DNA from 2 places in the Caballeronia sp. LjRoot29 genome. Region 1 is predicted to be linked to the other one. Evidence: predicted binding sites of a transcription regulator. Region 1 holds the regulator's gene; the other holds the start of a gene.
The links. The regulator LexA, encoded in region 1, represses DNA repair genes until DNA is damaged. The targets are predictions, from matches to a motif close to ACTGTATNNNNATACAGT.
Positions count from the first base shown of each region.

Region 1 (14,678 bases):
TCTCGAACACGGTCATGTGCCGGAACAGCGCGTAGTGCTGGAACACGAAACCGACCTGCCGTTCCCGCGCGCCCACGGCCGCTACGTCCTCGCCGTTCAGCACGACCGAACCGGCGTCCGCGTATTCAAGCCCCGCGATCACGCGCAGCAGCGTGGTCTTGCCACAGCCCGACGGCCCGAGCAACGCGACCAGCTCGCCCGATGGAAAATCGAGCGAGACGTTATCCAGCGCGACGAAATCGCCGAAGCGTTTCTGCAAATTCCGAACGATGATGCTCATGATGATTTTCGCCTTCTAGTTCTGGAGTGACGCAACCGGCACATCAGCGGGCCGCGCCTGCACTGCTTCAATCGATTGCGACATGCGGCGCTCGGCGAGCAGCTTCAGGCCGAGTGTGACGAGCGCGAGCAGCGCAAGCAGCGACGCCACGGCAAACGCCGCCGAGAAGTTGTATTCGTTGTAGAGAATCTCGACGTGCAGCGGCATGGTGTCGGTTTGTCCGCGAATATGGCCCGATACCACCGATACCGCGCCGAACTCACCCATCGCCCGTGCATTGCAGAGAATCACGCCGTATAACAAGCCCCATTTCACGTTCGGCAGCGTCACGCGGCGGAATATCTGCCAGCCCGACGCGCCAAGCACATGCGCGGCTTCTTCCTCGTCGTTGCCTTGCGCCTGCATCAGCGGGATCAGCTCGCGCGCAACAAACGGGAACGTGACGAAGATAGTGGCGAGCACAATGCCGGGCACGGCGAAAATGATCTGCACGTTGTGATCGATGAGCCATGGGCCGAACCAGCCCTGCGCGCCGAACATCAGTACGTAGATCAGGCCCGAGACGACCGGCGACACCGAAAACGGCAAATCGATCAGCGTCGTGAGGAAGGCTTTGCCGCGGAATTCGAACTTGGCGATAGACCATGACGCCGTCAACCCGAACACCACGTTCAGCGGCACTGCAATGGCGGCGACGATGAGCGTGAGCTTGATCGCGGACCACGCGTCGGGGTCTTTCAGCGAATTGAAGTAATAGTCCACACCCTTCGCGAAGGCCTGCGCAAACACGGCAACGAGCGGCACGACGAGAAACAGCGCCAGGAAAATCAGCGCGATAGCGGTCAGGACCCAGCGCACGGCGCGCGGTTCAGTTACCGGATCAAGCTTGTGTTCCGTCACGCGGGGCGCGGCTGCGTCCACTGCTTTCTGGTTGACGGTGCTCATGCTTTCGCCCCGTCGATATGCAATGCACCAGCCGAAGCGGGCGCCGGTCCTGCGCCGCTGCGGCTCGTACGCCGTTGCAGGAACCATTGCAGCGTGTTGATCAGCAGCAGCATCAGGAACGATACGCACAACATCACGACGGCAATCGCAGTCGCGCCTGCGTAGTCGTATTGTTCGAGCTTCGTGATGATCAGCAGCGACGTGATTTCGGACTTCATCGGCACATTGCCCGCGATGAAAATCACCGACCCGTATTCGCCCAGTGCACGCGCGAACGCGAGCGCGAAGCCTGTCAGGATGGCTGGAAACAGCGACGGCAGCACCACGCGGCGAAACGTCAGCCAGCGCGTCGCGCCAAGGCACGCGGCCGCTTCTTCCTGCTCGCGCTCGAAATCTTCCAACACCGGTTGCACGGTACGCACGACGAACGGCAAGCCGATAAACGTCAGCGCCACGAGCACGCCGAATGGCGTGAACGCCACCTTGATTCCGAGCGGCGCGAGAAACTGGCCGATCCAGCCATTCGGCGCATACACGGCCGCGAGCGCGATACCGGCCACGGAAGTCGGCAACGCAAACGGCAGATCGACGACGGCATCGACCACGCGTTTGAACGGGAACGTGTAGCGCACGAGCACCCACGCCACGAGAAAGCCGAACACGGCGTTGATTAGCGCGCCGCCGAGAGCCGCCGAAAACGTCAGCCGATACGACGCCAGCACGCGCGGCGACGTAACGGCGCGCACGAACGTCGCCCAGTCGAGCGTAGCGGTCTTGGCGAAGGTCGCGGCGAGCGGAATCAGCACTACGAGGCTCAGATACGCCACCGTGATGCCGAGCGTCAGGCCGAAGCCCGGCAGCGCGCTGGGCTTGCGGAAAGTGAAGGTCGTCATGCGTGAATCATCCAGTTCCGCCGCGCCGCGGGGACGGCGCTTCGGGGTCGAGCTTCGGGTTGATTACAGGCCGTCTATGCGGCCGTGGTGTTGTTTCAAACTTCTTTACGACTACAGCATCGCGAGCGCATGAGCGCCGGCGATGCTGCCTTTCAAACCATTACGCTTACTGCGGTTGATAGATGGAATCGAACACGCCGCCATCGGCGAAATGCGTCTTTTGCGCGTTGGTCCAGCCACCGAAGGAATCATCGATCGTGTAGAGCTTGATCTTCGGGAACTGCTTCGTCAGCGCAGCAGGAACGGCAGTGGAACGCGGCCGATAAAAGTTGCGCGCCGCGATCTCCTGACCTTCCTCGCTATACAAATACTTCAGGTACGCCTCGGCCAGCTTGCGCGTGCCGTGACGATCCACGACCTTGTCGACTACGGCGACCGGCGGTTCAGCCAGGATGCTCACCGACGGCACCACGATCTCGAACTTGTCCGAGCCAAATTCCTTCAGCGACAAGAACGCCTCGTTTTCCCACGCGATCAGCACGTCGCCCTGCCCGCGCTGCACGAAACTGGTGGTCGCACCCCGCGCGCCCGAATCCAGCACGCCGGCATTCTTATAAAGCTTGGTCACGAATTCCTTGGCGGTCGTCGCGTTGCCACCCGGCAGATGCTCTGCGTACGCCCATGCCGCGAGATAGTTCCAGCGCGCGCCACCGGATGTCTTCGGATTCGGCGTCACGATAGACACGCCCGGCTTGAGCAAGTCCGGCCAGTCCTTGATCTGCTTCGGGTTGCCCTTGCGCACGAGAAACACGATTGTCGATGTGTACGGCGACGCGTTGTCCGGCAAGCGCTTCTGCCAGTCTTGCGCCACGAGCCCCTTGCCCGCGAGCGCATCGATGTCATAGGCCAGCGCCAGAGTCACTACATCGGCCTGCAAACCGTCGAGAACCGAGCGCGCCTGACCGCCTGAGCCGCCGTGCGACTGCTTGAACGTGACGGTTTCTCCGGTTTCAGCCTTCCATTTCTTGCCGAAAGCCTGATTGAAGTCCTGGTACAGCTCACGCGTCGGGTCATACGACACGTTAAGGAACGACGTGTCGGCGTGCGCCAGCGAGATCGTTCCCACGATCATCCCGGTCGCCGACGCTGCCCCGATCACCGTCGTGGCAACCAGCTTCCTTGCCCGTGCGCCCCACCCCGAATTCCGACTCAGCATTGCCCCGCTCCCCGTCTTATGTGTTTGAGCAGCCGAGTCTATCGATGGGCTTTCATTATTAAAAATAATTGTTATTCATTCTTTTAGATCAAAAAGTGCTAATGAAGACTGGAAGCGGCGTTGCGGCCATCAAAGAGCCGCTGGAGCACCGTGTTTGGGGCCTCTGTGTGGTTCTGACGACGTCGAACTTAAAGTAAAGCTTGAAAAGCGTCGAATACTGTATAAAACTACAGGCATCTGTTCATCCATACAGTGGACGACCGGCCATAAAGGGGCAAATGCACGTGACCAAAATGAGCAAACTGACTGCGCGGCAGCAAGAGGTTTTCGAACTGATCCAGCGCGCTATCGAACGTACGGGGTTTCCGCCCACGCGCGCCGAGATCGCGGCTGAACTCGGTTTTAGCTCGGCTAACTCCGCCGAAGAGCATCTTCGGGCGCTGGCGCGTAAAGGGGTGATCGAGCTGGCTGCGGGTTCATCGCGCGGCATTCGTTTGCTGACTAATGGCAGTCTTGACGACGGCCCTCACCAGTTCACGTTGCCGCACGCCAGCATCATGCAGTTGTCGTTGCCGCTGGTCGGGCGCGTGGCGGCCGGTAGCCCGATCCTTGCGCAGGAACATATCTCCCAGCATTACGCCTGTGACCCGGCACTGTTCTCCAGCAAGCCGGACTATCTGTTGAAGGTACGCGGTCTTTCCATGCGCGACGCAGGCATCTTCGACGGTGATCTGCTCGCCGTACAGAAGAAAAACGAGGCGAAGGACGGGCAGATCGTCGTGGCACGGCTCGGCGACGACGTCACGGTGAAACGCTGGAAACGTCGCCCAGATGGCGTTGAACTGATCGCTGAAAATCCTGATTACGAGAATATCTTCGTTGCATCAGGCAGCGACGACTTTGCGCTGGAAGGTATTGCGGTCGGGTTGATCCGCTCCGGCGAGCTTTGATTTCTGATTGTTGATTTCTGATTTGCAGGGCGGCGGTGGATGTTCTCCCCAGCCGCGCTGCGCTTGAATTCCAGCCCCATAAAGCGTGACGGACATCGCATTCGCGAGGAACCGGCGCGCGCCCTATTCTCATCGGTTGTCATCGGTTATCGGAGAAACATCATGGAACGATTCGCCCGGTTGTTTTCTGCTTCTTTTTTATCCGCATCGTTTGCGCCGGCAGCACGCGCACCGCTTTCGTTTCGCCAATTCCGGGAATTTGGCCGTTTGCGGCATCTGCGCTCGCTGATTTCCTGCAAGACACAAAAACCTGCTGACACGCCTGATCTCTTCAGCGAATTGCCAGTCTTGCCCTCGCGGCAACCGGCGTTCGCCCGGGTATCGTTGAGTACATCGGTGCATACGCAGTCCGAGCAACGTGCACCCGTGCGGGTTTATCGCGGTGAGTCGCGGGTCATCATGGTGGGCAATATCGAAGCGGTATCGCGCATGATCGACCGCTGCATCGACGAGGAACGCGCAGGCGTTGAAGATGGATTGTTCGCCTGATATTTAAGGCGCGGTGAATTCGCGGGGATAGTTCTGGCGCCGGTGCGGTCCATTCAAGGGTTGAGTCGTCCAAGGTCTCTCGTTAGGCCTTTCGTTTGGCCACAACTCTTGCATTTCGAGCCGCGTCTACCTCATCAGCCAAAAGGTCCCCACGCGTATGCCTTTGTCCCGTACCAGCAAGTCCGTTGTTATTGCGTTGTTGGCTGTTATTGTTGTGGCGGTTCTCGGTGTGATTTATGCGTCGCCCTATATTGCCCTCGATCGGCTAAAACGTGCCGCCGACGCCCGTGACGCTCAGACCGTGAATCAGTACGTCGACTTTCCGTTGCTACGTGAAAGCCTGAAGGACCAGGTCGGGCAGTTGCTGACCCGAAGAATCGATATACAGAAAAGCGGCAATCCGTTAGCGATAATCGGCGCCATGATTGGCGCGGCGCTAGTCGGCCCGCTGGTCGATTCGTATGCAACGCCCGACGGCGTGGCGGCTATTCTCAATGGCATACCGCCAAGAGGTGATCCTGGCGAGAAACCGCCGGTTCCGGCGGAGGCCAATGGCGCTGTGGTTGCGTCTCCGGAAGCCGCGCAAGCGCCGCCGCTCGCGCCCGCTCAACCGGCGCCTGCCGCCGCTGCGCCATCCGCACCGAAACCGCCGCCTCAAACCACGGCGGGGTATCGAAGTTTTAATACTTTCGCGGTGAATTACCAGCATGGCACCGGCGAAGCACGCTATTCAGCCATTCTTCGGCGATACGGGTTGTTCTCTTGGAAACTGGTCGCCGTGGAACTGAACGACAGTTAGGCGAGCCAGCAGGTTCACCGCAGCAACCGAACGCTATCCGGTTGCTGCGAGCGGCCAGCGGGACCCGCTTAGCCATCTACTTATCAGGCACTCACCTCGGCCTTCACGGGCTTCGCCGCGTGCGCAGCGTCCTCCTGTTCGGCGGATGTACCCGTCGGCGACACCGCCACTAAAATGCTGCAAGACACCCGATCCATCAGCGGCGTGTTGCCCGAGCCCATCCACCAGCGCGCAAGGCCCGTGCGGCACCGATGCCCCACCACGACCAAATCCACCTGCAAGCTCTGAGCGAGCCCGGCAATTTCATCGATAGGATGCCCAAACGCAAAGTGGCCCTGCGCCGGCACGCCCCGCTCGGTCAGCCATTCCACGCCTTCGCGCAGGATGTCCCGGGCGGCGTCCTCAAAACGGCCGCACGCCATATCGGTGAGAAGGCCGGCGCTTTGGGCGATGCTGGAACGCATGTCGACAACGGCAAGCACGTGCGTTTCGGCTTTCAGGTCGAGCGCCAGATTCGCGCCGTCACGTAACGCCTTACGCCCTTCGCGGGAGCCGTCGTAACACAGCAGGATTTTTCGGTAGCTCGCCATGGTGGTTCTCCGCGCTGCAACGAGGGCAGCAAAGGGCATCGAAAAGACGGTCGTCAAGTGTTGCAAGTTCTGCCCCGTGGACCGGGCGGGCGACAAAAGCCCGGGCCGCGTTGCCTTCATCATGGTGCGTCGTTGAAACGGTGGCAACGATGGAAAACGCTAATGCGGTCCAGTCGTCCGCGAAACGCCAAGCGGACAGCGTGCCAGGTCCGCGAATCCCTTGCTGGGTGGGCTTCCCGGCAATTAATTGGAGCGTCGCGAAAGGGCTCTGCAGCCGAAAAACAACCTCCGTGCGCCCTTGCTGTGCAGGTCAGACAGCGGGACGCGCCTCGTTGGTGCAATCGATTAAACTAGTTAGCTTGTCTTCGGACCTAAATCAGACCCAACACCTGAGTTTGCGCATGTCAGATGCAGCAGTGTTTCCTAAAGACTTTCCCAGCGACACCACCCGGCCGCCGGCAAAGCCGGCCGGCCCGGCGATCGAGTTTGTCGACGTCGAAAAGCATTACGGTGACAAGACCGTCGTCAATGGCCTGTCTTTTCACGTCCAGCCTGGCGAGTGTTTCGGCCTGCTGGGTCCTAACGGCGCGGGCAAGACGACCACGCTCAAGATGCTGCTCGGCCTGACCGCGCCGGATGCGGGCACGATCCATCTAGTCGATGAACCCATCCCCTCGCGTGCTCGTTACGCCCGTCGCCGTGTGGGCGTCGTGCCGCAATTCGATAACCTCGATCCGGACTTCACCGTTCGCGAAAACCTGCTCGTGTTCGGCCGCTATTTCGGCATGAGTGGCAACGAAATTGAAGCCGTGGTGCCTTCGCTGCTCGAATTTGCTCGGCTGGAAAGCAAGGCGAACGCGCGGGTCGGCGAGTTATCGGGCGGAATGAAGCGGCGGCTGACGCTGGCGCGCGCACTGGTCAACGATCCCGACGTGCTGATCATGGACGAACCCACCACTGGACTCGATCCCCAAGCGCGGCATCTGATCTGGGAGCGGCTGCGCTCGCTGCTCGCACGCGGCAAGACGATCCTTCTCACCACGCATTTCATGGAGGAAGCCGAACGGCTTTGCGACCGGCTGTGCGTGATCGAGGAAGGCCGCAAAGTGGCCGAAGGCAAACCCGATGATCTGATCCAGCGGGTTATAGGCTGCGATGTGATCGAGATATACGGTCCCGATCCGCAAGCGCTTCGCGACGAACTCCTGCCGTTCGTCAGCCGCATGGAGATCAGCGGTGAAACGCTGTTTTGTTATGTCGATGACCCCGCGCCCGTGCATCAACGCGTCAAAGGACGGCCTGGCGTGCGTTATCTACACCGGCCGGCGAATCTTGAAGATGTGTTTTTGCGCCTGACCGGGCGCGAGATGGTGGACTGATCGATGTCGAGCGAACCGAATGTGAACACTGCCGAATCCACTGCGTCTCCCACTGCGCGCGCCCCCCGCGCGGCCGGGACGTCGCAACGCAAGCCTCATCGTGAGCCGTTCCTGAGCGCAATGCCTGCGAACGCATCGAACTGGATGTCGGTCTGGCGGCGAAATTATCTCGTCTGGAAAAAACTGGCGATCGCGTCGATGTTCGGCAACCTCGCCGACCCGATGATCTATCTGTTCGGCCTGGGTCTCGGACTCGGCCTGATGGTCGGCCATGTGGACGGCGTCTCGTACATCGCGTTTCTCGCGGCGGGTACGGTGGCGTCGAGCGTGATGATGTCGGCGAGTTTCGAGGCCATGTACTCCGGCTTCTCACGCATGCATGTGCAGCGAACGTGGGAAGCAATCATGCATACGCCGCTCACGCTGGGCGACATCGTGCTCGCCGAAATTGTGTGGGCAGCAAGTAAATCGGTGCTGTCCGGCGTTGCGATCATGCTGGTGGCCGGTGTGCTCGGCTATGCAAGTTTCCCGACCATGCTGTATGCGTTGCCCGTGATCGTGCTGACTGGTTTGGCATTCTCCAGCACGGCGATGATCGTGACCGCCGTGGCGCCGAGCTACGACTTCTTCATGTTCTACCAGACACTCGCGCTCACGCCCATGTTGCTGCTCTCCGGCGTGTTTTTCCCACTTGCGCAATTGCCGGCGGTCGCGCAAAACGTCTCACTGTTGCTGCCGTTGTCGCACGCGGTCGCACTGATTCGTCCCGCGATGCTCGACCGGCCGGCAGAGCACGTCGTGCTGCATCTGGCTGTGCTCGCGGCATACGCCATCGTGCCGTTTTTTATCTGCGCGGTGCTGTTTCGTAGACGGATGATGCGTTGAACGAATCGATTGAAATCACGAACCGCGCTTAGCTACTTCAAATAAGAAAAATCCCGTTCCAACGTAAGTTGAAACGGGATTTTTACATGCTTCTATCCGCTTGCCGCTGCAGACAACTCAGCAGAAAACTCAACTTACTTCAATCCCGGGCTGAACTCCTTGTGCCCGCCAAACCCGAAGCGCATTGCTGACAACATCCGGTCGGCGAACGAATTATCCTCGCGCGACCGGAACCGCGCATACAGCGCAGCCGATAACACCTGCGCCGGCACCGCCTCTTCGAGCGCCGCCTCAATCGTCCAGCGCCCTTCGCCGCTATCGGCCACTTCGGCGGAGTATTTATCCAGCGTACTGTTGCCGGCCAACGCACCCGCGGTCAGGTCGAGCAGCCACGACGACACCACGCTGCCCCGGCGCCATACCTCAGCAACGTCTGCTATATCCAGATCGTAGCGCTGCGCCTCGGGCAACTCCGTCGATGACTTGTGCTTGAGGATGTCGAACCCTTCCGCGTACGCCTGCATCAACCCGTACTCGATCCCGTTATGCACCATCTTCACGAAGTGACCCGCTCCGACCGGCCCCACGTGCATATAGCCATTTTCGACGCGCGCATCGCGACCCTCGCGATTCGGCGTGGCGGGAATATCGCCGCGTCCGGGGGCAAGTACCGACAGAATCGGATCGTGCCGCTGCACGACGTCCTTGTCGCCGCCGATCATCATGCAATAGCCGCGCTCCAGTCCCCACACGCCGCCCGACGTACCGACATCGACGAAATTTATGCCTTTCTCCTTCAGCTTCGCCGCGTGGGTGATGTCGTCCTTGTAAAAGCTGTTGCCGCCATCGATAACCGTGTCGCCCGCTTCCAGGATCTCGTAGAGATCGTTCAGCGTGTCTTCAGTGATCTTGCCCGCCGGCAACATCAGCCAGACCGAGCGCGGCGCGGCAAGCTTCTTCACGAGATCGCCCAGGTCGCTCGCGCCGGTCGCGCCGTCGGCTACGACTGCCTGCGTCGCTTCGGGCGCATGGTCGTACACCACGCATGTCTGCTCGCCGCGCATCAACCGGCGTGCGATGTTCGCGCCCATACGCCCTAATCCTACGATACCAATCTGCATGATGGCTTACTCCTTATGGCTGGTTTTGACGCGTTCGATCTGCTTTTTGGCTTCGTCGTAGACGTGTTCCGGCGTGAAGCCGAATTTCTTCTTCAGGTCGGAAAGCGGAGCCGATGCCCCGAATGTATGCATCACGATCTGCGAACCGAGGCGGCCGACATAGCGATCCCAGCCGAGCGTGCCCGCCTGCTCAACGCAAACACGCGCGTCGACGTCCGGCGGAATCACGGAATCCTTGTAGGCATTGTCCTGGCGCTCGAAGAGATCCCATGACGGCATGGACACGACCCGCGCCGCGATGCCTTCACTCTTGAGCTTTTCATACGTATCGACGCAGACCGATACTTCGGTACCTGTCGCCATCAGGATGACTTCCGGCTTCTTGCCGTCTTCAGCGTCGGCGAGAACATACGCGCCCTTGTGGACGCCCTTCGCCGATGCATATTTCGACCGGTCGAAAGTCGGCATCGGCTGGCGCGACACCACGATGCACGCCGGACGTTGCGGCTCAGCAAGCGCGGCGCGCCACGATTCGGACACCTCGTTTGCATCGCCCGGACGATACGTACTGAGCCCCGGCACACCGCGCAACGACGCCAGTTGTTCGATCGGCTGGTGCGTCGGACCGTCTTCGCCCACGCCGATGGAATCGTGCGTGAACACGTAGATGACCGGCACCTCCATGATGGCCGAAAGCCGGATGGGCGGCTTCATGTAGTCGCTGAAAATCAGGAACGTGGAACCGTAGGGCCGCAGGTTCGACAGCGCGAGCCCGTTGCAAATTGCGCCCATCACGTGCTCGCGAATACCGAAGTGCAGGTTGCGGCCCGCGTAGTTATCGAACTCGAAACTGCCCGCGCCTTCAAACTTCATATCGGTTTTCGTCGATGGCGACAAATCCGCCGAACCGCCGATCATCCACGGGAAACGCTTGGCAATAGCGTTCAACACCTTGCCCGACGATTCCCGCGACGCCATGCCCTTCGGATCGGCATCGAACGTAGGAATGTCCGCGTCCCAGCCTGCCGGCAACTCGTGCGCTTCGATCTGCGCAAACTCTTTCGCCAAGTCCGGATACTTCTTCGCGTAGTCATCGAAACTCTTTTGCCACGCAACGCGCGCCGCCTTGCCGCGCGCACCGATGCCCTCGTTGAAGTGCTCATACACGCCGTCCGGCACGAGGAAACTCGAATCTTCCGGCCAGCCGTAAAACTTCTTCGCGAGCTTGATTTCGTCCACGCCCAGCGGCTCGCCGTGCGCGGCGGAAGTGTCCTGCTTATGCGGCGCACCCCAGCCGATAATGCTCTTCACCACGATCAGCGTAGGTCCGTCCGTGTTGGCCTTCGCCTGGTTCAGCGCGGCTTCGAGCGCGCCGGCGTCGTTGGCGTCGTCAACGTGGATGGTGTTCCAGTGATAGCCCTTGAAACGCGTTTCCACGTCGTCGCTATACGCGAGATCCGTGTGGCCTTCAATGGTCACGCGGTTGCTGTCGTAGATCCAGGTCAGATTCGACAACTTCAGGTGACCCGCCATGGAAGCGGCTTCGTGCGAGATGCCTTCCATCATGTCGCCGTCACCGCACAACGCGTACACGTGATAGTCGAAAATCTTCGCATCCGGCTTGTTGAAATGCGACTCGTACCAGCGCCCGGCCATGGCCATGCCGACGCTGTTGCCTAGCCCTTGCCCGAGCGGACCGGTGGTGGTTTCAACGCCCGTTGTCATGCGGTATTCGGGATGGCCCGGCGTCTTGCTATCCAGCTGCCGAAAATGCTTGATGTCATCCAGCGACACGGCCGGACCATCCGTTGGCTTGCCGGCGTGATCGACGGCTTTCACGCCGGTCAGGTGCAGCAACGAATACAGCAGCATGGACGCGTGACCGACCGACAGCACGAAGCGGTCGCGATTTGGCCACAGCGGCTCGGCTGGATCGTAGCGCAAGTGGTTCTGCCACAGATGAAAACCGACGGGCGCGAGCGCCATCGGCGTACCCGGGTGGCCGGAATTGGCTTTTTGCACGGCGTCCATGGACAGCGTGCGGATGGTGTTGATGGCGAGGGTGTCGAGATCGGAAGAGGACTTCGAGGGGGTTTGCGGCATGAGCGACGACTCCTTTGCGTAGGGCGCGCTGAGGCACGAGAGGCGCCACAGCGGGCAACCGGGACCTTCGAGCAAGTGTAGTGCCATGACAACTGGCGCGTCACCAAAGAACAACGAAGCGCGCGCCACCAAAGGCTTGGCGCGGCTTATGACAGACGATTACGACATCAACGAGACAACAACTTTACGCTTGAAACAATGCAAAAAACGAACGTAATGGGTAAAAAATCGTCGTCGTTTTTGATCATCGTAACGTTGGCGCGTGACATTTTCAGCAAACGATCAGCGAGTCGGCTCATGGAGTCAACTCACGGAGCCAACTCATTGCGCCAGCTCACGGCGCCGGATTCGGCTGCGCTTCGTGAAGCGCATCGATTTCAGCGAGGATCTCGTCGGACAATTTAACGTCCACGCTGCCGATGTCCTCGTGCAATTGCTCGAGCGACGTCGCGCCGATGAGCGTGCTGGTCGTGAACGGCCGGCTGTTCACGAACGCGAGCGCGAGTTGCGCCGGGCTCAGGCCGTGACGCCGTGCGAGTTCCACGTAGCCGCTGATAGCCTTGATCGTATGCGGCTTGCTGTAGCGTGCAAACCGCTCGAACAGCGTAATGCGGGCACCCGCGGGACGCGCACCGCCCTCGTACTTGCCGGACAACCAGCCGAATGCAAGCGGCGAATACGCCAGCAGGCCGACATCTTCTTTGTGCGTGAACTCGGAGAGGCCGGCTTCGAATGTCCGATTCACCAGGCTGTACGGATTCTGGATGCTTACGATTCGCGGCAAGCCGAGTTTGTCGGCGGCCTGGAGGAATTGGGCGACACCCCAGGGCGTCTCATTCGATACCCCGACGTAACGGATCTTCCCTGCCTTCACGAGATCGCCGAGCACCGTCAGCGTCTCTTCGATAGGCACCGTGTATTCGTCCTTGATCCACGGATAATTCGCGCGGCCGAAGGTCATCGTGCTGCGGTCGGGCCAGTGCAATTGGTACAAATCGATGTAATCCGTCTGCAGCCGTGCGAGGCTGGTATTGACGGCTTCGGTCAGGTTCTTGCGGTCGAATTGATTCGCCTCGCCGCGAATATGCCGCGGATTGTGCGGCTGGCGCGCCGGCCCCGCGATCTTGGTCGCGAGCACGATTTTCTTGCGTGCACCCGGGTTCGCTGCCAGCCACGTGCCGATATATGCCTCCGTGCGCCCTTGCGTCTCGGGACGCGGGGGCACCGGATACATCTCGGCGGCGTCGATCAGGTTGATGCCGGCATCGAGCGCGGCATTGAGTTGCGCGTGCGCGTCGGCTTCCGTGTTCTGCTCGCCCCAGGTCATGGTGCCCAGTCCGATCAGGCTGACATTGACATCCGTTCCACCGAGTTTCCGGTACTCCATCGCGTGCTTCCCCATGTTCGTTTTCAGGTTTCAAAGGCGCTAGCCGAGTGTCGACGCTACCATAGCGCGGGCCTTGCTGCAGGGGTGCCCATCGCCACGGCGCGCTCCCGCCCGGTAAGCTAACGGCATGCGGCGTGATTGGCTTTCATTAGCTTTTCAATCGTGCTGCGTTCATTCGGATCAGAACAAGAGAGACTCTTCGATGCAGGCCCCCGACCTCACCCGCACCACGTCCGGCGCGGCGAACCCACGCGGTTCATCCGTCATCGTGATGCTGGTCGCGGCGACCTTCTTCATGGAGAACCTCGACGGCACGATCATCGCCACGGCATTGCCGCAAATGGCGCGCTCGTTTGGTCTTCACCCCGTCGACCTGAGCCTCGGCATTACGTCGTATCTGTTGACGCTCGCCGTCTTCATCCCTATCAGCGGCTGGGCGGCGGACCGCTTCGGCCTGCGCACCGTGTTCGGCAGCGCGATCGCGTTGTTCACGGTGGCGTCCGTGCTGTGCGGCATGACGTCGACGCTGCCCACGTTCACGGCAGCACGGGTGCTGCAGGGTATCGGCGGTGCGATGATGGTGCCGGTCGGGCGGCTCGCGGTATTGCGCGCGACGCCCAAGGAAGGCTTGATGCGCGCTATCTCGATCATCACCTGGCCCGGCCTTGTCGCGCCCGTGATCGGGCCGCCGCTGGGCGGGTTCATCACCACGTATTCGTCGTGGCGCTGGATCTTTTATTTGAACCTGCCGCTCGGTTTGATTGGCCTGGCCGTGGCGCTTCGTTACCTCGATAACACCCGCGAGCACGCCAGCCGCCGCTTTGATTTCCTGGGTTTCGTGCTGTGCGGCCTTGCCTGCACGACCCTGCTCTACGCGATGGAACTCATCGGCCGCAACGACACGCCCTGGGCATTCGCCAGCGCGCTGACCGCCGTCGGCGTACTCGCGGGGGTGCTCGCGTGGTGGCATGTGCGGCGCGCGAGCGAACCGGTGCTGGATCTCAACGCGCTGCAGATCAAGACTTTCAGGGTGGCGATGGGCGGCGGCTCGTTGTTTCGCGTTGCCATCAGCGCGGCGCCGTTCCTGCTGCCGCTGATGTTTCAGGTCGGCTTCGGGCTGAACGCGTTTGCATCCGGGTTGCTGACGTTGTCGGTCTTCGCCGGCAATTTATCGATGAAACTCGTCACCACGCCGGTCATGCGGCGCTTCGGCTTCCGTCCGGTGCTGATCGTGAACGGGATCGTGGCGGCTGCGTCGCTGGCGTTGATGAGCTTGATATCGCCTGCTACACCGACCTGGATCATCGTCGCGGTGTTGTTTGCGAGCGGACTGTCGCGCTCGCTGCAGTTCACGGCGCTGAACACACTCAGTTTCGCCGATGTCCCGAAGGCGCAGATGAGCGGCGCGTCGGCTTTGTCGAGCACGCTGTTCCAGTTGACGATGGGGATTGGCGTCGCGCTCGGGGCGATCGCTTTGAGGCTGGCCGAATGGCTGCATGGTCACGATGCGCAGACCGTCGTGCCAGCCGATTTCAGCATCGCGTTCTTGATCGTGGGGGCGGTGGGATTGCTGGGAGTAGC
Region 1 is NZ_CAXUPU020000008.1:33,106-47,783, forward strand. Features, by position in the region: gene ACSQ83_RS11720 (sulfate/molybdate ABC transporter ATP-binding protein) at 1-280, opposite strand, end outside; gene cysW (sulfate ABC transporter permease subunit CysW) at 296-1,225, opposite strand; gene cysT (sulfate ABC transporter permease subunit CysT) at 1,222-2,118, opposite strand; gene ACSQ83_RS11735 (sulfate ABC transporter substrate-binding protein) at 2,285-3,334, opposite strand; gene lexA (transcriptional repressor LexA) at 3,628-4,284, shown strand; gene ACSQ83_RS11745 (hypothetical protein) at 4,447-4,833, shown strand; gene ACSQ83_RS11750 (DUF2939 domain-containing protein) at 4,991-5,632, shown strand; gene ACSQ83_RS11755 (universal stress protein) at 5,716-6,222, opposite strand; gene nodI (nodulation factor ABC transporter ATP-binding protein NodI) at 6,624-7,601, shown strand; gene ACSQ83_RS11765 (ABC transporter permease) at 7,605-8,486, shown strand; gene gnd (phosphogluconate dehydrogenase (NAD(+)-dependent, decarboxylating)) at 8,621-9,607, opposite strand; gene tkt (transketolase) at 9,614-11,710, opposite strand; gene ACSQ83_RS11780 (NADP(H)-dependent aldo-keto reductase) at 12,045-13,097, opposite strand; gene ACSQ83_RS11785 (DHA2 family efflux MFS transporter permease subunit) at 13,300-14,678, shown strand, end outside.

Region 2 (14,441 bases), on a different contig from region 1:
TCGCCATCATATGGCGCCCATGTGCGCGCATTGGGAACGGATGCTGGGGAATTCAAGCGTCGCGCTATAGCGATCAGGAACAGTGGCAAAACGCAGCGCCAGGCGATCATTGACGCCGCAGCTGAGCTTTGCATCGAGTTGAAGCCATCTTATACGCAGTATCCAGGTAGCCATTTTGAACGCTGGCGCAAACAAGGCTTGGAATGATGCACGTAACCCGCCTATTTAACATAACACCTGTGAGCGCTCGTCCGTTGTCAGTGTTTTATAATAAAAAACCTCGCATTTTGCGAGGCTTTTGTTATTTACGCTTTTCACCCGAGTTTATAAAAAACGAGGACGGGTCGCCACGTGCAACTTATGGCGTTAAGCTACGAGTCGCATAAACTGTCGACTGGCCTACCCCGATCATGTCAAGAAGCCCGTTTCCGTCAATATCACCAAATACTACTGCGTTACGCTGTTTACTCCAGTTAACATCGTTTTTGTTGATGACGAATTGCGTCCAATTATTTTGGATTTCTGGCAAGCGATCCCCGAAAAACAGCCCCGTGGCGGAGTTGTTGGCGTTATTTCCCGGTTTCTGATTTAGGGTCGAATAGTTGGTCGTTCCCAAATATTCGAAACTGTGTCCCGTTGAAAGTGCAATTCTTAAAGCATAGTCTGCAACAACGACTAAGTCGGCCCGACCATTTCCTGTCATATCCAGCACTGTGCGAACGAATTTGCTGTTTGGAAAATTCGGACCGTAATAGGCAAAGCTGTCGCCCTCAGCGCCTGCGCTGGCTTCAATCCATTTTGTGAGCGCACCAAAATGGTTGCCCGTGGCATCCGGAGCCTTGGTTTGTAGCGCTACATAAATGCCGGTATCTCCGAACACAACTACGTCTGCCAATCCGTCCCCGTCTACATCTGCCATCACTCTCAGCGCATAACTGTTACTACCCAACGCGAGATCATCAGAAAACGTTCTCGTTGAACCGGGGTCAATGGTTGAATTTAAGCCAAAGCGTAGATCGATCTTCTGCAAAGGTCCGAATTTAACGCCGTCGGAATATGCGACATACGTGCCGTCATCTCCGAAGGCAAGCAAGTCGGCTTTGTTATCTCCATTAATATCGATCAACTGAAATTGGTGCTTCGTCGCATCCCATCCTTTCGTCGTCGAAAAATCGGTTGACCATAAAGCGTTTGGATTGAACTTACCATTCCCGGCGGTGGAAACAATTGCGCCTGTACCAGTGAGGCCAACCAAGTCCGCTTTTCCGTCTCCATCGACATCACCGAGGAGCTCGATCATCTGTGGTGTCCACGCACCCCCTTGCGGCAAGAAAGTATTTGTCCACGCGACCGGCGCGTTAAAGGTCTGGCCAGTCGAAGTCGCTACTTCAACTTCGCCGCCTCTAAACGCCACCAAATCAGCTTTTTTGTCACCGTTCACATCGGCAGTTTTAACGAATCCGTTCACGTTATCCCAACCACTGCTTACACTGACGTCGTGGGACCAGATTTCATCCGGTCCGAAAGCGCTAGAGCTAAAACTGTTCTTTTTTGTAAACGTGCCAGCTCCGAATACTGTGTTGTACGAAGTCATCGCTGACGCATCAGCTCCGGTAGTATTCGTTTGACGGTACACGTGGTACTGACTGGTCACTAACTGTTCGCTATTGACTGTCTTGCCCTGCTGCTTGAGCGCGTTCAAGATGATTAACGCTTGTTGGGCATTCTCGTTAGTTGTCGTAGAGTTTTGCTCTAAAATAATGCGGTTTTCCGGAATTTTGTAGTCCGTCATTAAAATTTTTGCAATCGTCGCAGCCTCGGTAGGTCCCCCTTTCGCGACACAGGTATTGACCGTCGTCGGATTTCCTTTGCCCTGTGCAAGGAAAATGGGATTCTTCAGTGTTTTCGAGACATCGACAGCTCGCTTGATCCGGTATCGCAGCAGGTCGCGAGGCGTGCAAGAAACATAATTCACTTGCAGGCCAGGCATGAAGATAACATCCATTGCAGAATCCTGCGGGTTCGCGTCGTGTCCCCCACCGCAAGCGGATAGAACAATCAATGCAGCGGTGGCAGTCAGCGATCCAAATTTAATGTTCAATTTCGTCTCCAAGAAAGAGAAAGCATCGATATTCGACAACAAGAAATCTCGCTTTTAATTCACGAAGGTTCGGCATCGGCATTACGTTTACCTGCTGCGCCTTGTCAGCTCGACCGGTAACGACGATGTCGCAATAGCTTTGTCTTTCCAATCAATCAACATTAGTTTTGAGTAATACCAAGAAAACCAATTAACAGATTTGGTTTCATCGCGTTAGCTACTGTCGAGTTGATTTAGCTTCAGCTGGATTTCGGGGTTTTTCTTTAATTAGTATACTAAGTAACAGCGAATCATTTTTGCTGCGCTCGACTTCAATACCTAATTTGATAGCCAGAGATTGCAAATCTAGCTCAGTCAAATTGCGTAACGATGACGAAATGACGAAATCAATTGTTCGTAAAAACAAGGCTAGCTTGGCCCACTCAAAAAACAGCACGCACAAAAGCGCTAACTCTGCGCCCTTAGGCCATCTGGACAGCTAACGCCGTCAGCTTGACATCGCCGTTTGATACCACATTTGAAATGGAAGCCATGAGGACTTGGAGACCATTATATAACCACAATAATACCAGTCAATCAGTTCTTTTTATGTGTCTGCGAGCTGTCGAAAGCTATGCGCAGTAAGCGTTTGGAGGATGGCCACGCGCTGTACGGGGGCTTTTCCGAGACCAAGGGCTTTCCCTGACGAACTTAGGAAAAGCGGAGGTCGCGAAACTGTTTTTTCGAAGAAAAGGTTCACCATTTCTTGACCCGAGTCTCGCCATGGGCAATGACGGCAGGAAGGCTAAACCCATCCAAGGGAGCGGGTTGGCGCATTAGCGACAATAATATTGGGCCCTGCGCTTCACCCTTGTTCAGTTGGCGACTCGACCGGATCGGTGTTCGACTGCGGTGGCCAACTTCGAAGGTTGGGCTCCACGTCAGGTTCGGGTACCGGGCCGATGTCCTCGCCGAACCAAGGCACATCTCGCCGCAAAACGCTTATGTATTCGTTCCAACCCGACTGATGGTTTGCAAACAAGTCATGTTGCACAACATGTGCGAGGACCTTACGATTTAGGTCTTCATCAAGCAACTCTTTGGGCCAAAGGAAAAAGGCGCTTGCTGCGCGCTTGGCAAAGTCATAGGGTGTCATTTCGGCATCGATCTGGCGGAGAAAAGTGAAGCTCGCGAGCGTTTCCTCTTGCGCAAAGGCCTCGCCAATGGTGTTGTACCGATGTCCACACTTCATTACGCACGAGATTGCTTCTACCATATCGCCCAGGTGCAATAGCAAAGCCCGGCGCTGTATTCCATCATCGGTCATCGTCATCTCCTGGATTGTGTCCTGCCGTGATTGGCTTGATAAGCCGAAATGTACAGTAAGACCTAAATCCAATACCTGGCGGCACCGCTAAGACTTTGCAAAGCCGGATCCCATTGGCCTTGGTTACCGAAAATCATTGAACGACCTGTCGAGTATTCAAGATGCAATCATCCGCCCAAGCGGCGATACGCGTTGAGGTGTCGTAGAAGCCCCTGCTTGTCCCCGCGTATTTCGCTCAAACGGGCAAGATTGAAATGTGCGTCAGCATGCGTCTCGTCCAGCGCGAGGCTTTTCTCATACGCAGCGGTCGCGGCGTCATACCGCTTCAGCTCCTCAAGTACAACGGCGCGATTGAAATGAAGCAGTGCGTCGTTGGGGAAATTTTGCAAAGCTTGATCGAACACGGAGAGCGCGTCCTCGCAACGAGTCTCGGCTTCGCACAGCAAGACACCCAGATTGATATACGCGAGGTAGTGCGGATCCGGAGACAGTGTTAATGCTTTGCGATATGCCTGCTCGGCGCCGAGGACGTCGGTGCTTGTCAATTGTTCCGCAAGCGCTACCCACTCGTCGGCCTGCTGTGTCCGGCTCTTTAAAGTTCGCGGCGTTGCGTCGAGAAACGCTACGTCGCCTTTGACAGGTGCAACCTCGAAATCAAGGAAATGTTGTCCCGATGTCGCATCCCATTGGTCATCGCCTGTTCTGACAGCGATAGCGTCACCGACTGCAGTAATGCGGATCCCCGATAGCGGGAGCTCGGCTGGCAACTCCGCCTTTAATTTGCCAAGCGCGCGCAGAATTTTGCGCGACGGAATCTTTGATGATTGCAGCTGAAAAGCCGTGCGCAACAACACTACGTCCTGAAACGTAAATCGCAGCTCGTTGCGCTTGCCGCGCATGGGCTGAACGAAGCCGGCGTCGATCAATCCCGACAACACGCGTCTCGAGACGCCAAGAATCGATTGCAGGCTGCGTAGCGTGTAGTCATGACCGGCGTTGCGTTTAATCACTTGCGAGCCCGCACCTTTGCTGGAGTCGCTTCTTCGACCTTCGGTGCTGCGCGCTTGACCGGCCGGCGAGGTTTAGCTGCTAACGATTCCACTTCGGCGGGAGGCGCTTTGCGCGCAGCGGAAGGTTTCGCCGGTGGAGTTTTTTTGGATTTGTTCGCAGTGAGACTCGCGCGAAGCGCTTCCATGAGGTCGATCACCTGGCCACCCGACTGTCCTGCAGGCGCCTCGGGCGACACAATCTGTTTGCCGGCAATCTTTTGATCGATGGCCTCGAGGATCCGCTTTTTCTCCTCGTCCTCGTAGGCGGTCGGATCGTACGCATCTTCCGAGACCTGATCGATGATTTGCAGGGCCAGCTGCAGCTCCTTGTCCGTCACGGCCTCGTCTTCGATATGCAAATCGCTCAGTGCGCGCACCTCGTCGGCAAACAGCAGCTGCTGAAAAACCATTCCATCTTCGGCGGGGCGGACTTGCACCACTCGGGTTTTCCCCTTATACGACCATTTGGCAAGCGCACACCGCTCGCTTTCGCGCATCGCCCGGCGCAGGAGGCTGTATGGTTTGCCGCCGCGTTTGTCCGGCGCGATGAAATAAGCCTTGTCGTAAAAAAGCGGGTCGACTGATTTTTCGGGAACGAAGGAGACAATTTCCACCACGTGAGTGGCGCCTTCCTCGAGCGCCTTCAGCTCTTCGGGCGCGAAGACCACGAAGTTGCCTTTTTCAAACTCGTAGCCTTTTTTCATGTCGGCACGGGCGATGACCTCGCCGGTCGCCTCGGAAATGTATTGCTGCTTGACCCTTCCGCCTTCCGGCGTCAGAAGGTTAAAGCCGACGCCGGAGGCGCTCTCAGTCGCTGAATACAGCTTGACCGGGATGGAAACCAGGCCGAAAGAAAGCGTCAACGAAGCAATCGAGCGCGCTGCCATGGTTTTCTCTCCTGGTCGCCGGCGACAGAGCGCGCAGCTGCAGCATACGAAGGACGGGCGAGCGGCCGAGCCCGTTGGCTGTTTAGTTTCGATTTTCTTGATTATTAGCCGCATCCTGAGAGCATGCAATATGCCCGGCACTGGTCCTGCGCCCTGACAGGCACGGACTGTGCACTTCCCCTGGACCGAGGAGAGCCGCCATGCCAGGACGATGGAGCACGACGCAAAAGCGCGAACGCCCGGTCGCAAACGATCCGCCCGGCGCGATGCCTTCAATCATCGAACCGGAGCTCGCGACACTGGCGAGTCGTCCGCCGGCATCCGGTGACTGGTCCTACGAAATTAAGTATGACGGATATCGGATGCTGATTCGCATCGAAGGCGGCTCCGTCAAACTCTTCACTCGGAACGGACACGACTGGACCGATCGGATGCCGAAGCTACGGGCGGCAGTCGAGTCGCTTCCGGTCGAAAACGCGTGGCTCGATGGTGAGGCGGTGGTTTTAAACGCGAGCGGAACGCCAGACTTCAATGCGCTGCAAAACGCGTTTGACCGGAGAAGCACGGCCAAAATCGTCATCTTCCTCTTCGACATCCTTTGGCTCAATGGGGAAGATGTCCGCAGCGAGCCCTTGCGCGCAAGGCGCCAGTTACTCCGCGACCTGCTCGAAGAGGTTCACGATCCGCTTATCAGATACTCTGCGGACTTCGCTGAGGACCCGCAGTCTTTGGTCGCCTCTGCTTGCAAAATGAATCTTGAGGGAATCATCGGCAAGCGCGGCGATGCGCCGTATCGCTCTGGACGTTCAACGAGCTGGGTAAAACTCAAATGCAATCTTCGCCAGGAGTTTGTCATCGCCGGCATCTCGCGCAACAAGGGTGCGAAATCCGGGGTCCGCTCCCTTTTGCTAGGTGTTTATGACGCTAGTGGCGTGCTTCATTACGCCGGCAATGTTGCGCCTTCAGTCAAAGCATCACGCAACGACGCAATCTCGAAGCGAGTCGAGCCGTTGAAACAGAAAAAGGCCGTGTTTGCCGTTGCGCCCGAGCCTGACCAAGACCGTGACTACATATGGTTGAAGCCCGAGCTCGTATGCGAAGTATCGTTCCTGGAATGGACACCGAGCGGCGAGATCCGGCACGCAGTTTTCTATGCAATGCGCGAGGACAAACCTGCTCGCGCAGTGGTGAAAGAGCAGGGCACCGTGATACCCGGCGAGGAAATAGTTCCTGACGACGCAAGATCGTCTCGAGAGCGTGCGGGGCTGCGAGGGTCTGTCTTCATCGCGAATATCAAAGTAACGAACCCCGCCCGAGTTGTCGACAGCGCTTCCGGTAAAACAAAGGTCGAGCTGGCGCGCTACTACGACGACATCTCGGAGTGGGCGCTACCCTATCTTCACGACCGGCCACTCACATTGGTACGGGCGCCCGACGGTATCAATGGCGAGCTGTTCTTCCAAAAGCATTCCGAGCGCGTGCGCATACCGGGAGTCGAAGAACTTCCAGTTGAGCTTCATCCACGCCATCCTCCGCTGCTCGTCGCAAACAATGCAGAATCGCTTGTGGGACTCGCTCAAATGAGCGTCGTCGAGCTGCATTCCTGGAACGCCGTCGCACCAGACTTAACCCATCCAGATCGCGTCATCTTCGATCTGGATCCTGACCCGTTGCTGCCCTGGTCGGCGATGCTCGATGCGGCCTCGCTCACCAAGCTTGTGCTCGACGAGATCGGACTCAAGTCGTTCGCCAAGACGAGCGGCGGCAAAGGGTTTCATATTGTCGTTCCGCTTACACGTAAGCAGAGCTGGGCGGAAGTTAAGGGGTTCTCGCAAGCGCTTGCGCAACACATGGCGAAGGTCTTGCCCGATCACTTCTCAGCAGTCTTGGGGCCCCGAAACCGGGTTGGCAAAATCTTCATCGACTATCTGCGAAACAGCCGCGGCGCAAGTACGGTTGCGCCGTTCTCTGTTCGCGCACGACCCGGTCTGGCGGTGTCGATGCCCATTACCTGGGACGAATTGAAAGACGTCACCGCTGGCGATCAATGGTCGATGAGCTCAGCACTTGCCCGGCAACGCTCGCTCAACAGCGATCCGTGGGAAGGCTATTGGAAAACCCGTCAGGGCATCACGGTAGCGATGCGCCGCGCCATCGGCATGCAGCGTTGATGTGGTTTGTCACACTCTTCGGTAAGCAGTGGCGTACGGCTACGGGCGCTGCGCAATAGTGTCGATGCAGATGGCCAAGACGCGCTGAACCATGGTGCTTGATAGATTCAACGCCATTTCTCCCGTGAATAGAGCTTGAACGTGCGCCTGCCGGATCACGACCTTGGCTTTGAACAGGTCGCGTCTCGCGAGTCGTAACGCGAGCTGCCCCAGGTTGACTCGCTCAAGCCACGGCATCTTTATGGCGTTGCGTCTGAGCCAGAGCCGGCAACTCTCGACGACGTGGTCAACCCGCCATTCACTGGTTAAGCTATGCGACGCTGCAGCGGTCACGACCAGGAAGCACAACAATTCGGCGCGCCGTTCATTCTCTACAAACATGCAACTCCTCGTCTAGCGTTTCTGTTGGGCTTGCATCGTTTGGGTCATGCGCTGACTGCACCTGAACGCGGTTCCGATGCAACTTCCGTCACACCCATCGCAATAGTGACGATCGCGAACGTCCTCGGACGCGCTCCATGCGTTGTGATGGTCGGCTGGCGGCGTACCGACCGTGCGCCCGTTTTCACGCGCGTAAAACGTCGGCTCGCCGCTCTTCCCGCGAGACACCGCTTCGTCCACCGAGTCGCCGAATGCCGCTCGCAGCTCCGCGACGAAGGCCGCCATCTCCGGCATGGGATGCTTTCGTCGAACAAGCATATCCACAACAGCCTCCGCAATCGACAAAAAAGGGGCAATTCAGCGTTTCAAAACCCGTTATAGAATACTGTACATTCATACAGTGTTGTCTGTCCATGAGCCGCCCGATCCCGATTACCGCCGACGCCGCAGGCTCATTTCTCATCGAAGTGCTGGCAAAGGTGCCGGCAGGGTTTCCCAGTCCGGCGCAGGATCACACGCAAAAGCGCATCGATCTTAATGACGTGCTGGTGCTCAACCCAATCGCGACGTTTCTGTTCCAGGTTGAAGGGGACTCGATGATCGATGCGAGGATCTTTGACGGCGACCGTCTGATCGTTGATCGCTCGATCGAGCCGGTCCATGGTCGTGTGGTCCTTGCCTGCGTCGACGACGAGTTCACGGTCAAGCGCTTGTACAAACGCTCGGGTGTCGTCCGTTTGCATGCGGCGAACCCCCTCTATCCCCCAATCACGTTTGTCGAAGGGCAGGAGATGAGCGTGTGGGGCGTGGTCACGTGGAATTTGCGTCAACTGCTGCATCCGCAGAAACGTCGATGACCACCTTTGCCCTTATCGACGGCAACAACTTCTACGTCTCGTGCGAACGGTGTTTCAGGCCGTCGCTCATCGGCAAACCTGTCGTCGTACTCAGCAACAATGATGGGTGTGCAGTCGCGAGATCGCAAGAAGCAAAAAATTTGAAAGTGGGAATGGGGCAGCCGTATTTCCAGATTCGCGACCTCGAGCGCACCAACGGCCTTATCGCACTCAGCTCTAACTACGCCCTGTATGCTGATCTCAGCGACCGCATGATGTCATTGATCGGCCAGTATTCGCCCGTCCAGGAGATCTACTCGATCGACGAATGCTTTCTCGACCTGGGCGGATTTCGCTGTGACCTGACAACCTATGGCCTTCAGATCCGCGCTCAGGTGCTGCAATGGATTGGCATTCCCACGTGCATCGGCATCGGTCCCACGAAGACGCTTGCCAAGATGGCGAACCACATTGCCAAGAAGAATGTCGGGCGCCTATGGCATGGGGTATGCGACATCGGAATACTGACAGCAGAAGAGCGCGACAGTATCTTTGCGAGCGTAGACGTTGGCGAGGTCTGGGGCGTCGGCCGCAAGATTGGCGCGCGTCTGCATGAGATGGGTGTCGAAACGGTGCTGCAATTCAAACGCGCGAGTCCCTCGTTCATCCGCAAGCATTTTTCTGTGGTTCTCGAGCGGACTTTGCTCGAGCTCAACGGCATCGCGTGCTACGGCTTTGAAGATGCGGGGCAACCGCAAAAGCAAGTGCTTTGCTCGCGCAGCTTCGGTCATGTCGTCTATACACTCGATGAGCTGACGCAGGCCGTCACGCAATTTGTCGCGACAGCAGCCGAGCGACTCCGCCGCCAAGCGTTGCACGCCAATCAGGTCCAGGTCTTCATCCGAACAAGCCCGTTTAAACGCGACGACCCGCAATACAGCCGTGCCATCAATGTTCCGCTCGTTTCACCGACGTCGGACACCCTGACGCTGGTCGACTCGGCGTTGTTCGGGCTGCGTCAGATCTATCGGGAGGGTTTCCGGTATGCGAAGGCAGGTGTGCTGCTTCACGAATTGCAATCGATCTCAATTGAGCAAGGCGAGCTCTTCGGTCGCGATGCCAGCCGGCAGGCGAAGATGATGGTTGCGCTCGATGCGATCAACGACAAGTACGGTCGGGGGACATTGAAGGTCGGCGCGGTTGAGCAGCGTAGAACATGGCACATGAATCAGGACAAGCGCAGTCCCGCCTACACGTCCGACTGGGCAGCACTTCCGATTGTGCGATAGGACTGGTCGGTGGAGAAGGGTGATCACCTCTCCGACCAGCGCTGGCACGCGGGTATCATGATTCACGGACAGGAGATGGAGAGCATTCGCCATGTGTTATTCGGCTCAGATCACGGCAGACTATCGAAAATACGTGCACGTCTATGGCGCGGACATCGACATCGATGAGTTTTTTCGACTCTTTTGGGACCGCCGCAGCGGCAGCAAATCGAAAATCCCGAAGGCCATGGAAGCGCCGTTCCTGCTGCCGCAAACGGATGCAGAGGCGCGTATCAAAGAAGCAATCGTCGAGTTTTCGGCCGGCCAAACGGCGAAGCTTGAAGAGGACCTGTTCAAACAGCGCACGCGGCTGGCCGACGCCGAGCGTACGCTATTGACGAAGACCACCAAGGCAGCGACCGAAAGCCAGCGGATTGCGACCGACAAGATCGCTTGGATCCGCAGCAAGCTGGAGGACTTCAACCGGACCGAGCTGAAGGACCGTGACTCACGGATATTTCCCGGGCAATACGCGCCGGTGATGGTGGTCGAAAATGGTCAGCTTGTGGTGAAGCCAATGCGATATCAATGTCGTCCCGCCGGCAAGCCGGCGTTCTACGACACCAAGTATCCCGGAACGTACAATGCGCGAAAAGACAGCCTTGAAGGGTTCTGGAAGGGGCTCTTCGGATACACGCACGGCGTGATGTTGGTCAGCGCGTTTTATGAAAACGTACCGCGTCATCGCGTTGAGGCTCGTGAGTTGGCTGAAGGCGAGAAAGAAGAAAACCTCGTGCTCGAGTTCAAGCCAAACCCGCCGCAGGACATGTTAATCGCGTGCCTGTGGTCGAAGTGGACAGGCAAAGGCGAGCCGGACTTGTTGTCGTTCGCCGCCGTCACAGACGATCCCCCTGCGGAAATCGCGCTCGCCGGTCACGACCGCTGTATTGTCCCGATCAAGCCCGAGAACATTAACGCGTGGCTCAATCCGGATCCGGCTAACCTGGCGGCTCAGTACGCCATTCTCGACGATCGTCATCAGCCGTATTACGAGTATCGTCTCGCCGCTTGAGCGGAGGAGAACCGCAAATACGTTCAGAGAGCGTAGACGCTTGGACCGCCACTAGAACCTCCATTCAGAAGGACGACTAGGTTCAGTGAGTGAAGTGAACAGCAGCGCGGCCGCGGGACCATTCAAGAGCGAGCGCGTCTGATTGCTTCCACTGCCGTCGCGCTTGCGAGGTCCGCGTAGAGTTCGGCCCACTTGCCAAGGAGCGATGAATCGTCGGTGAGGAACAGGGGGTGTTCCGCCCATACACTGACCATTGGTCCCTTCCAACCCAGTTCGAAAATACGAAGGTCTTCGTCGTCGCTCACGCCCAAATCGACCAGGTCGACGAAGGACGCGAGGTTGTACAGATAGACTTCGAGCGGCTCGATGTCAAAGAGCGCCGCAAGTACCGATGCCGCCCGCTTGGACGCAGCTTCTCGGCTGCCGGCCATCAGGAAAACGATGCGTTCGTCGTTACTGTTGGGCTTACCGAATATCACACGGTATAGGGATGTCCTGCACCGATTGCTTAGTTGCGTGCTCATTTTAATTTTTGTCCTGACCTAATGTCGAATCGTCCAAGGTCGATTGCGCTTCGCCGTCACACGGCCTGGTCAACGTACAATCGGCACAGAGCGGCGCACGTACCTGCTTTGCCGTATCTTCGTTTTTGGAACGGCCGGAGCCATGATCGGTCGAACTCACATCACTAATCATAGAAGAAAACACGACCCACATGACGAACACTGGATACCGCGCCCTGCTGGCGCAACGTGAAGCACTGGAAAAGCAGATTGAAGAGTTGAGAAACGCCGAGCGCGGCGACGCGATCGAATGGATCCGTGAGCAAATGGCCCTATACGAAGTCAAGCCCGAAGACCTCGAGCCACGCAGTAGCCGCGGCCCGCGGAAGCAATCGGCGCCTGTCGCTGCGAAATACCGTGATCCCACATCGGGCGCGACCTGGAGCGGTCGCGGCAAGCCCCCTCGCTGGATCGCGGACCAGGATCGCGACAAGTTCGCTATCACTGACTGATCCTCGCCACGATACCGAGCCTACGATGTTGTCCACACAATTTGTGGACAGCGTTGTGGACAACATCACTTGAAAGCCCATAAGTCGTTGTTGTTCCGACGATTATCGGGCCCGCCTCGATGTGCGCCATGGGCCCCGTCAATCGATCAACGCAGGTTCGGGCTCAGGTGGCTCAGATGGCTTCGTTCCCTTGGGCGCCGGCTTGATCTCGGCGAGGACGGTCTGCCGCAGGTGCTGCTTGACCAACAAAAGCCGCAATTTTTCGATCGCGATCAATTCACCTAGATTCTCTTGCCGCCATGCCTGATGAATTGATTTGAAATAACTGTCGACTTCGTTGATCACACCCCGGCTGAACTGAACTTCCAACACGAGCCGCTCGATATCTTCGTTGCCTCGGTATTTTTTCCAGAGCGAACGGAGTTCTTTTAGGCTCAATGGTGCAAACTCAGGGAGGGCTTTGGCCATCGCATCGATCTCGGTACGAACTATTCGGTGATCGCGGCGTGCTCGAGCGCAGGCGCGGGCAGTTCGACGGTGCGCCGCTGAACGCGACGATGCTCGCTGATCAAGTTGGGCGACGGAAAAAGTTTGACCATAATCGGCGCCGGTGCAGCGGGACCTTTGCGCTTGATCAGTTCGACGGCGACGCCCTCAGCCACCGCCCGAACGGCAAGTCTAAGGGGCGCCGGCGACGAGTCCTGGGCACGCGCCAGCGGCCGCATGACGACAAACAACATCTCGGAACTCAGTGCGGCCAGCAGCAGGCGCCTGAGCGACTCGGCGCGGATATGTTGCTGCCAGAGCACGAGTGCACCGCAGCTGCCTGCTCTCAGGATCTGCTCCGCGCTCCACAGCGCATCGGATGACTTAGCAGTCTTTAACCACATGAGCTTGCTCGGATTTATGCCCATAAAGGCGTAGCCGTGTGCATTGGGAATCTGCTGCGGCGCGATCAGTGCAATCGAGCGCTTATTCGACACCGCCGCCATGGCAGGACCCAACAGGCGCATTTCGCCGACGCCGGCTTGCTGTAAAAGCAACTCGGTCATGGTCCCCAACGGCCAGCCGCCGCCAGGCAGCTCGGCTGATAGTGCGGGGTAACCCGTGTCTACGGTGCGCCCATGGGCGCGCGCCAATTGCGTCCCTCGCCAAAGGCTTGGGTGGATCGATTCGATATGGTTCGGTAAAGCGCTCATGCAAAGTACTGTACATATATACAGCTTTTATAGCCACGAGCAAAAATTAGGTCCAAATGAGATTATGGCTAAAGGCGCCTTTCTCCTATTCCACACCGATATTTGCTTGCAAGTTTCAGGGAGATCTGCCTCTAGTTGGGCCAAGGTGATCAGGGAACGCCACGGGCGTCATGCTGAGCTTAATCCATTGATTATGCAGAAGAATCCGGTAAGGTCTGCTGCACGATTGGCATTTTTTTTGCGTAAAGATGCATCTGCTGCCAAACAACCAAGGACACCACATGCAAATTCTCATACTTGATGATGACCGCGATCTCGCCGTGAGTCTTGCAGCGCTTGCTGAAAAGCTCGGACATGCTGTCACGGTCGCGCACGATTGTGAGACAGCGCGCGCTCTCGCTTACTCACGTCCGTTTGATTTCATCTTGGCGGATGTCGAGCTGCCCGATGGTGACGGCAGAGTGGCGTGTGAGAGCCTCCGTAGCGAAGGAGCTTCGCAAGACGCATATATGATTGCCATTACAGGCCGGGCCGATCTAGGGGACGACGATTTCGCCGCATTCGACGGGTATCTTCATAAGCCCATTACCTTCAATTTGCTGGCGCGGGTTCTGCAAGAGTGGCAAACAGCAGCAGGTTTGTCTCCTACAGCGCCCGGGGCAGCAGAGGGTTTGATTTAGCCGCAGCCTTGCGCTGCAACCTTCTGAAGATGGGGATCAAGGAGATTACCGAGGCGGAGCCACTGAAAGTGGCCTGCTATCTTGGTTTGGTGGCGGGCCGAACCGATGCGTGGCAGATGCATGGCGCGCCGTGCTTGGTTGGAAGACCTTCCTCGAAACAAAACGAAATCGACCGACGCGCCGTGTGGCTATGGAACAGAGTGGTTGAACTTGTCTGTCGACGCTTCGCTCGTGAATGATAATACCCGACAGCATCTCCAGATACTCATCCAACTGAACTCTCATTCGCTGGCAAATTCTTGTCCTACCAAGCGATGAAAATCGTGGGCGGCGGTCCCTAGGATCGCCTTACACATGGCCTGAAATGATCCGACCGAATGCTTTTGTGAGACCGTTCGGACAGTCGCTATGTCAATTGTGTCGTACAGAACCACACCGTTCGAATCGACGAGGGAGAAATCAAATTGCCAGTGGTC
Region 2 is NZ_CAXUPU020000041.1:11,970-26,410, reverse strand. Features, by position in the region: gene ACSQ83_RS30840 (hypothetical protein) at 1-207, shown strand, start outside; gene ACSQ83_RS30835 (FG-GAP-like repeat-containing protein) at 359-2,101, opposite strand; gene ACSQ83_RS30830 (hypothetical protein) at 2,946-3,407, opposite strand; gene ACSQ83_RS30825 (tetratricopeptide repeat protein) at 3,575-4,414, opposite strand; gene ACSQ83_RS30820 (Ku protein) at 4,414-5,343, opposite strand; gene ligD (DNA ligase D) at 5,610-7,514, shown strand; gene ACSQ83_RS30810 (hypothetical protein) at 7,554-7,895, opposite strand; gene ACSQ83_RS30805 (hypothetical protein) at 7,908-8,189, opposite strand; gene ACSQ83_RS30800 (LexA family protein) at 8,309-8,752, shown strand; gene ACSQ83_RS30795 (Y-family DNA polymerase) at 8,749-10,020, shown strand; gene ACSQ83_RS30790 (SOS response-associated peptidase family protein) at 10,112-11,071, shown strand; gene ACSQ83_RS30785 (hypothetical protein) at 11,194-11,595, opposite strand; gene ACSQ83_RS30780 (H-NS histone family protein) at 11,787-12,086, shown strand; gene ACSQ83_RS30775 (hypothetical protein) at 12,225-12,554, opposite strand; gene imuA (translesion DNA synthesis-associated protein ImuA) at 12,575-13,285, opposite strand; gene ACSQ83_RS30765 (response regulator) at 13,567-13,965, shown strand.
Region 2: ACSQ83_RS30800 (LexA family protein) is a predicted target of LexA. The motif match lies at 8,280-8,297, and genes of this name have one in related genera.